DNA from 2 places in the Verminephrobacter aporrectodeae subsp. tuberculatae genome. Region 1 is predicted to be linked to the other one. Evidence: predicted binding sites of a transcription regulator. Region 1 holds the regulator's gene; the other holds the start of a gene.

Region 1 (4,408 bases):
GGATGTCCGCCGAATTCGCCGTGCGCGTCCCGTTTGCCGCCTTGCTGCTCATGACGCTGGCGGCCACTTGGTACGGTGTGCATTACCTTGCACGCAGCCCGGGGGCTCAGCCCGTGGCCTTTGCGTTCGGGGGGGAAGCGAGTCCGACCGACTATGCCCGCGCCATCGCGGATGGCGCGCTGCTCGCGTTGATCGCCTGCCTGGGCCTGGCGCAGCTGTCGCACGAAGTCACGGGCCACTTGGTCCAGCTCAGTTGCACGGCGCTGCTCTTCTTTGCCGTGGCCGCCATGCCGTACCGTCCCGTGGCGTGCACCGTGGCCCTGGTCCTGGGCATGGCCGGGCTGACACTGGCCGGAGCGCCCGCGCTCGCGGTGCTGCTGGGTACGGGGAGCCTGGTGCTGCTGTTCCATGCATCCGGATCCTGCAGCGCAACGGACCGCCGCCGGTCCTGGTGGGGCGCAGCGCTGGCGGCCAGCACGCTGGCCGCGGCGCTGATGGCCTGGAGCCTGGACCTGTGGCGCTGGCGGATCGTGGGCCTGGATTCCGTGCTCAGGGACTGGCAGAGCCTTGCGCGCTTGCTGCTGTGGTTCGGCTGGCCCGCATGGCCGCTGGCGCTGTGGACCATGTGGCGCTGGCGCAAGCAGATCTTCAGCCGCCAGGGCCACCGGCATCTGCTGCTGCCGCTGTGCTTCCTGGGCCTGTCCATCGCCGCCACCCTCGGCACCCGACCCGCGGACCGGGCCCTGCTGCCGGGCCTGCCGGCCATGGCCGCGCTGGCCGCCTTTGCACTGCCGACGCTGCGCCGCAGCGTGGCGGCGCTGATCGACTGGTTCACCCTGCTGTTCTTCAGCACCTCGGCGCTGGCAATCTGGGTCATCTGGATTGCCCTGCAGACCGGATTTCCCGCCAAACCCGCGGCCAACGTGGCCAAGCTGGCGCCCGGCTTCGTGCCGCAGTTCTCGGCACTGGCTCTGCTCGTGGCCCTGGCCGCGAGCCTGGGTTGGTGCGGCCTGGTCTGGTGGCGCGCGGCGCGCGACCGGGTCCCCATCTGGAAAAGCCTGGTGCTGCCCGCGAGCGGCGCCACGCTGGGCTGGCTGCTGCTCATGACCCTGTGGCTGCCCCTGCTGAACTATGCGCGCAGCTATGGCCCGCAGGTGCGCAGCGTCGTCGCGGCGCTGGGTCCGGCGCCGGGATGCATCCAGACGCTGCGCCTGAACCGGGCGCAGGTCGCGGCGCTGCAATACCACGGCCGGCTGTCGCTGCAGCGCACGGACCCGCAGGGCGCGTGCCAGTGGCTGCTCACGGACGGCACGGCGTGGCCGCTCTCCGCGTACATGCCCGACGCCGCGCAGTGGGAGTTCCAGGCCAGCATCTCCCGCCCCACCGACAAAAACGACTATCTCCTGCTGTTTCGCCGAACCAACCCGGAGCGCTGATCTACCGGGACCGCCGGCGCTCACAGCAGATCGAGCATCAGGGCAACACGCGCCTTCACCGGGGACAGGCCGCGGGACGCGGGCAGCAAATCGCCGGGTCGGGCAAGCACCTGCCCTTCGGGACAGCGCGTGGCGCGCAGCACCCGGACCCCCGCGCTCTGCGCACGCAGCAGGGCCGCCTCCAGGGCATGGTGCACGGACCCATTGCCGGTCCCCGCGACCACCAGGCCCTGCACCCCCTCGCGCACCAGCGCATCCACCACCATGCCGCAGGCCCCCGCATGGCTGAGGACCACTTCGACCCAGGGCCAGCGCGTGGCATGGGCCAATTTTTCAAGCACCTCGCGGGATTTGTTTTCTGGCGCCGGCGGCCAGGCCTGCGCCAGGCGCACCCGACCCTCCTCAATCCAGCCCAGGGGGCCTGCGTCCCCCGAACTGAATGCATGGGCCCGGTACGGATGCACTTTTTGCACCTGCTGCGCGCCATGCAACTGGCCCGCGGCAACGGCCAGCACCCCGCTTGCACCGGGGGCCTGCACCACGGCAACGGCGTCGAGCAGGTTCTGGGGGCCATCGGGCGTGAGCGCGTTTGCCGGGCGCATGGCGCAGGTCAGCACCACCGGCTTGCGTGCATCGAGCACGGCGTGCAGAAACCACGCGGTCTCTTCCAGCGTATCGGTGCCATGGGTAATGACCAGGCCCCGCACTGCGGGGTCCTGCAAATGCTGCGCGCAGCGCAGGGCGAGCGCACACCACACGTCGCAGTCCATGTCCTTGCTGTCGATCTGGGCCACCTGCTCTGCCACCAGCGTGCCCGCGGCGAACGTTTGCAAAGCGGGAACCGCCGCAAGCAGCTGCTCCACCCCGCACTGGGCTGCGATGTAGTCCAGGTTGTCCCCGAGCCGCGCCGAAGTCCCCGCAATCGTTCCCCCGGTGCCCAAAACCACAATTTTTTGCGCGCCCACTTGCATACCCCGAAAAACTGATGAAAAATACAGTAACTGGATGAAATTCCAGTTTTTTCACTCCTGCAACCACCCCATTGGAGAGCAGCATGCACGAGCACCCGAAACTCACCGCCCGCCAGCAACAGATTCTGGAACTCATCCAGACCGCCATTGCGCACACCGGTGCCCCACCCACCCGCGCAGAAATTGCCACCGCATTGGGGTTCAAATCGGCCAACGCCGCAGAAGAGCACCTGCAGGCCCTGGCCCGCAAAGGCGTGATCGAACTGCGCAGTGGCACGTCGCGCGGTATCCGCCTGCACAGCGACGCGCTGAACGCCATCAACGCAGCGCGTGGCAGCCCATTCAAACTGCCCATTCCCGGTTTGGCGCAACTCAGCCTGCCCCTGATCGGGCGCGTCGCAGCAGGCTCGCCGATTCTCGCGCAGGAGCACGTCGAACAGACCTACAGCGTGGAAAACGGCCTCTTCCAGCGCAAACCGGACTACCTGCTGAAAGTGCGCGGAATGTCCATGCGTGACGCCGGAATCATGGACGGCGACCTGCTCGCCGTACAAGCCACGCGCGAGGCGCGCAACGGCCAAATCGTCGTGGCCCGCCTGGGGGACGACGTCACCGTCAAGCGCCTGCGCCGCACCGCCACCGCCATCGAGTTGCTGCCCGAAAACCCCGATTACCCGGTCATCGTGGTCCAGCCCGGCGAGCCTTTTGAAATCGAGGGCCTTGCCGTCGGGCTCATCCGCAACACCATGCTGATGTGAACCCGATGCTGCCAACGCGCAAGCGCCCTTCCTTCCTTCTTCCCCGGCCCTTGGAGTTTTCCCATGGAAATTGCCCTATTCCCCCTTTCCGTTCTGCAAAATCTTTTTTCCCGCTCGAGGCGCCAGTTCGTGTGCCCCACGCATCCCACGCATCCCGAAAGGCCGACGAGCACCCGGAACGGTGCTGCGGCCATGGCCCGAGCGGCAGAATCCGCGCAACCACATGGAAACCACCGCTCCCCCGCACCCGGCAGCATGGGCGACAGCCGCAACGCCGCCTTTCCTGCGCCGTTGACGGCGGACAAAACCGCCCCCCGTCCGGCCAGGGTGCTGCAACATGTTTCCGACTCTGGTACGGGCCGCTTCCTCATTGCGGGCCGAATGGCCGACGTGTGCGCGCAACTCGAGCGCATGGCCGCGTCCGAGGCACTGCGCGCCGTCCCGTAATCTTGGGGCGCGGGGACCACCGGATCGTCGAGTCCCCGGCGCAACCAGCAGGGCGTCTGCCCGTTTGTCCATCCGTTTGTCCAACCCCTATTCCCATTCCGGTAGAATTCCTAGCCTGATAAGTTCTAGTGACAAGCAATCTCTTATCTGTTAGGAACCCAATCCGCCACAAGCTGGCAGCAATCGGCTGGAAGACCTGAACCGCCTCAATAGGGGATGAGAGGCAGACCGGGCAACATTCCCGAAGTACGGCAGCCGCCCTCCGCAACTGCAGTGCACATGCCGCAGTCCGCCGTGCCAATGCACGGGGCAGCACGCAATCTGCTTCCGACCAGCCGCGCAGCCACAGCGCACGAGAAACCCCCTGCCCCCTCCAAGACCCGATAGAAACAAGAAACAACAATGATGCAACCACCCATGCAAACCCGAACCAGGACGCAACCCCCGGCAGATCTCCTGGTTCACTCCCGAATCCGTCCCCTCTTTTTCGCAGCCTTGGCCGTCTTGGTAATCTCGGCCCTGCTGACCGCCTGCGGCGGCGGCGACTGGGATGAGGACGAGAACGAGGACGCGATCGACCCCGTCAACGCCATCGACCCGGCCCAACTCAAAGGGCGCTGGGTCACGCCCGATGGCGCGACTGTGGCCATGACGGCGGTCATCATGCCCGACGCCACGGGCAGTGCCGACGCCTGGATCCTCGCCAAGGACGGCAGCCGGCTCGTGAAACTGCTGGTGCGCAACGACCGCCAGGCAAACGGAAAATCCTACGCGCTGAGCCCGGACAACGCCGTGG
Region 2 (4,408 bases), on a different contig from region 1:
GCGGCAAATGCCCTGCCGCATACGCGAACAGCCACAGCGGAACCACGGACACCAGGCCGCATACCAGCAGCAGCACGGCCGTTGCCGCCGGCAGGTTGCCAGGCAAGGTCAGTGAAACCTGCGAGGCGGCCAGAAGAGGCAGCCACAGCACGCACAGCGTGAAAGTTTCCATGAAGAGCCCACCAAAGGGGTCGAGTGGCGTCAGTTTCTTTGCACAGGCGTAGCCGCCCCAGGTCACCCCGATGACCAAGTACACCCAATGATTGAGTTCACCACTGCGCAGCATCAGCGCAGCAACGGCCATCGCAATCACCACCAATCCCGCCAGCCGCACCGCGCTCAGCGTATCGCCAATCACCACCTTGGCTATTGCAATTGCGATGAACGGCGCAATCAGGTAGCCGAGACCACTTTCAACGACATGTCCGTGAATGGATGCCCAGATGAACGTGCCCCAGTTCAACACAACCAGGTATGCTGCTGCGGCATGGATGCCGACGGTACGCCAAGTGAGTTTCTCTACGAGAGCCCTGAAACGCTGCAACATCAGCATCGCCAGAGCCAATGTTGCAAGGGACAGGAAGATGCGATAGCCAAGCAGGGTTTCCGGTGAAATCACTGCGAGCTGCTTCCAGTAAAGCGAGGACGCGCCAAGGATCACATTCGCGACCACGCCAGCTCCCGCTGCCAACACATAGCGCGTATTGATTGGGCAGAACATTAGAAGCAGGCCCAGATCTGGTCGGCCAGCATCACCATGAAGCCCGGTGCGGTGTACATGCCAAACACCAGCAGGCACAGCAGCAGCGCCACGGCCCAGCCCAGCCAGCGCAGCGCACGTGGCAGCGCGGGGGGTGTGGGGCGGGGGGCGTCGTCCATGGTGCGCGGGCTCAGGCGGGTTGCGGCGCGTTGCGCCGGATGGGGCTTTCGTTCACGGGCAGGTTCACCAGGCCGGCGAATACGCCCAGGGCGATGGCGATGTACCAGACGATGTCGTAGCTGCCGGTGGTGTCGTACAGATAGCCCCCCAGCCACACGCCCATGAAACTGCCGATCTGGTGGCTGAAGAACACAAAGCCGCCGAGCATGGACAAATGCTGCACGCCGAAGATCTGGGCGATGGTGGCGTTGGTCGGTGGCACGGTCGAGAGCCACAGCGCGCCGATCACGGCGGAGAACAGGTACACCGACGCGGGCGAGAGCGGTGCGAGCAGAAACAGGCTGATTGCCACGGCGCGCGCAAAGTAGATGAAGGACAGGATCTGGCGCTTGGGCAGGCGCTGGCCCAGCATGCCGGCGACGTAGGTGCCAAACACGTTGAACAGCCCGATGAGTGCCAGCGCGTAGCTGGCCACCTGGGGCGACAGGCCGTGGTCCCGCAGGTAGCTGGGCATGTGCACGCCGATGAACACCACCTGGAAACCGCACACGAAGTAGCCCGCCATCAGCAGGTTGAAACTGGGGTAGCGCAGGGCCTCGCCGAGCGCCTGCACGATGGTCTGCTCGCGCCTGGGCGGCGCCGCGCCCCGGAACCCGGGTTCGCGCAGGCCAAGGGCCAGTGGCGCGATCAGCAGCACCATGGCCGCCAGCGCCAGCAGGGCCTGTTGCCAGCCCAGACTGGCGATCAGCCAGCCTTCCACGGGAACCATCAGGAATTGGCCGAACGATCCGGCGGCCGCCGCCATGCCCATGGCCCAGGACCGGCGCTCGGGGGCAATCTGCCGGCCGATCACGCCGTAGACCACGGCGTAGGTGGTGCCGGCCTGCGCCGCGCCGGTCAGCACCCCGGCGGTCAGCGCGAACAGCGTCGGCGTGGGCGCCAGCGCCATGCCCGCGAGCCCCAGGCCGTAGAGCACGGCGCCGCCCAGGAGCACGCGCAAGGCGCCAAACCGGTCCGCGAGCATGCCCGCAAAAATGCCGATGAATCCCCAGGAGAGGTTCTGGATCGCCAGCGCCAGGGCAAACGACTGGCGCGTCCAGCCCCGCTCCTGCGTGATGGGCAGCAGCCATAACCCGAAGCCGTGGCGGATGCCCATGGACAGGGTCACGATGGCCGCTCCGCAAACGAGCACCTGGAGCATCGACAGTTTGGGCGGATTCATACGCGTATCCCTGTACATGTGCATCCACAAGAATGTAGCCGGATTGCCTGCTGCGCGCCGGTGCAGCGGGGCGCGGGGCAGGGGGCGGACATCTGTTTTTTTATCCAGATTTTGCTGCAATGCCACATTACAATTCGCGCCCATGGCTGCAAAACCCTCCTCCGTCTTTGCGGGCGAATACTCCGAAGGCTCGATCCGCGTTCTCAAGGGCCTGGAGCCCGTCAAGCAGCGTCCGGGCATGTACACCCGCACCGACACCCCCCTGCACATCGTGCAGGAGGTGCTGGACAACGCCGCCGACGAGGCGCTCGCCGGGTACGGAAAAAAGATCCGCGTCACGCTGCACGCCGATGGTTCGGTGGGCGTCGAGGACGACGGGCGCGGAATTCCCTTTGGCATGCACCCCGAGGAAAAGGCCCCGGTGATCGAGCTCGTCTTCACGCGCCTGCACGCGGGCGGCAAGTTCGACAAGGGCCAGGGCGGCGCCTACAGCTTCTCGGGCGGCCTGCACGGCGTGGGGGTGAGCGTGACGAACGCGCTGGCCACGCGCCTGGAGGCCACGAGCCACCGCGAAGGCCAGTCCGCGCGCCTGGTGTTCGCGGGCGGCGAAGTCGTCGAACCCCTGGTCTGCCGGCCGCTCGAGGCGGGCGAGCGCAGGCAGGGCACCACGGTGCGCGTATGGCCCGACGCCAAGTACTTCGAATCCAGCGCGCTGCCCATGGGCGAGCTCAGCCATTTGCTGCGCAGCAAGGCAGTGCTGATGCCGGGCGTGTCGGTTTCGCTGGTGCACGAAAAGACCCGCGAGACGCAAACCTGGCAGTACAAGGGCGGCCTGCGCGACTACCTGATGCAGAGCCTGGGCGCCGAACCGGTGATCCCCCTGTTCGAGAGCGAGGGCTTTGTTGACGGTGGCAGCGAGAGCTTTGCCGAAGGCGAGGGCGCAGCCTGGTGCGTGGCCTTCACCGAGGACGGTGCGCCCATGCGCGAGAGCTACGTCAACCTGATTCCCACGAGCGCCGGCGGAACGCACGAGAGCGGCCTGCGCGACGGGCTGTTCAACGCCGTCAAAAGCTTCATCGAACTGCACAGCCTGCTGCCCAAGGGCGTGAAGCTGCTGCCCGAAGACGTTTTTGCGCGCGCCAGCTACGTGCTCAGCGCCAAGGTGCTGGACCCCCAGTTCCAGGGGCAGATCAAGGAACGGCTGAACTCGCGCGACGCCGTGCGGCTGGTCAGCGGCTTCGTGCGCCCGGCGCTCGAGCTGTGGCTCAACCAGCATGTCGAATACGGCAAGAGACTCGCGGAACTGGCCATACAGGCCGCGCAGACGCGCCAGAAGGCGGGGCAGAAGGTGGAAAAGCGCAGGGGCTCGGGCGTGGCCGTTCTGCCCGGCAAGCTCACCGACTGCGAGAGCCGCGACCTCGGCCGCAACGAGGTGTTCCTGGTCGAGGGCGACTCCGCCGGCGGCAGCGCCAAGATGGGCCGCGACAAGGAAAGCCAGGCCATCCTGCCGCTGCGCGGCAAGGTGCTCAATACCTGGGAGGTGGAGCGCGACCGGCTGTTTGCGAACAACGAAATCCACGACATCTCGGTGGCCATCGGCGTGGATCCCCATGGCCCCGGCGACGTACCCGACCTGTCGGGCCTGCGCTACGGCAAGGTGTGCATCCTGAGCGACGCGGACGTGGACGGAGCGCATATCCAGGTGCTGCTGCTCACGCTGTTCCTGCGGCATTTCCCCGGGCTCATCGAGGCCGGCCATGTCTATGTGGCGCGCCCCCCGCTGTTTCGCGTGGACGTGCCCGCGCGCGGCAAGAAGCCTGCGGCCAAGATGTACGCGCTCGACGAGGGCGAACTCGGCGCCATCCTCGACAAATGCGCCAAGGAAGGCGTGGCGCGCGAGAAATGCCAGATCAGCCGCTTCAAGGGCCTGGGCGAGATGAACGCCGGGCAACTGTGGGAGACCACGCTGAACCCCGACACCCGGCGCCTGCTGCCGGTGCAACTGGGCAGCGTGGACTTTGCCGCCACCGAGGAACGCATCACCAAGCTCATGGGCAAGGGCGAGGCGGCGGCCCGGCGCGCGCTCATGGAACTGCACGGCGACGCGGTCGAGATCGACATCTGACTCGGGAAGAACAAGCACAATGGCGGGCCCCGGGAACAACGGCGTACCGACCCGGCAAGCCGCCGACACGGGTTTTCGTTTTGCCGGCGCAGCCGTAGCGCCGCTCTCTGCCCAACCGAGGATTCCATGCCGATCTGGAAAAAACCCACCGACCTGAACCAGCTCAACGCCGCCAACCAAG

The links. Region 1 encodes LexA, which represses DNA repair genes until DNA is damaged. Its sites were predicted from a motif close to ACTGTATNNNNATACAGT; they were not measured.
Region 2: D5041_RS06975 (DNA topoisomerase IV subunit B) is a predicted target of LexA. The motif match lies at 2,194-2,211, and genes of this name have one in related genera.

Annotation. Positions count from the first base shown of each region.
Region 1 is NZ_QZCX01000003.1:33,209-37,616, reverse strand. Features, by position in the region: gene D5041_RS15125 (hypothetical protein) at 1-1,436, shown strand, start outside; gene D5041_RS15120 (asparaginase) at 1,457-2,407, opposite strand; gene lexA (transcriptional repressor LexA) at 2,491-3,165, shown strand; gene D5041_RS15110 (hypothetical protein) at 3,421-3,612, shown strand; gene D5041_RS15105 (hypothetical protein) at 4,108-4,408, shown strand, end outside.
Region 2 is NZ_QZCX01000001.1:1,646,295-1,650,702, forward strand. Features, by position in the region: gene D5041_RS06960 (EamA family transporter) at 1-721, opposite strand, end outside; gene D5041_RS06965 (hypothetical protein) at 721-879, opposite strand; gene D5041_RS06970 (MFS transporter) at 891-2,102, opposite strand; gene D5041_RS06975 (DNA topoisomerase IV subunit B) at 2,245-4,227, shown strand; gene D5041_RS06980 (hotdog fold thioesterase) at 4,354-4,408, shown strand, end outside.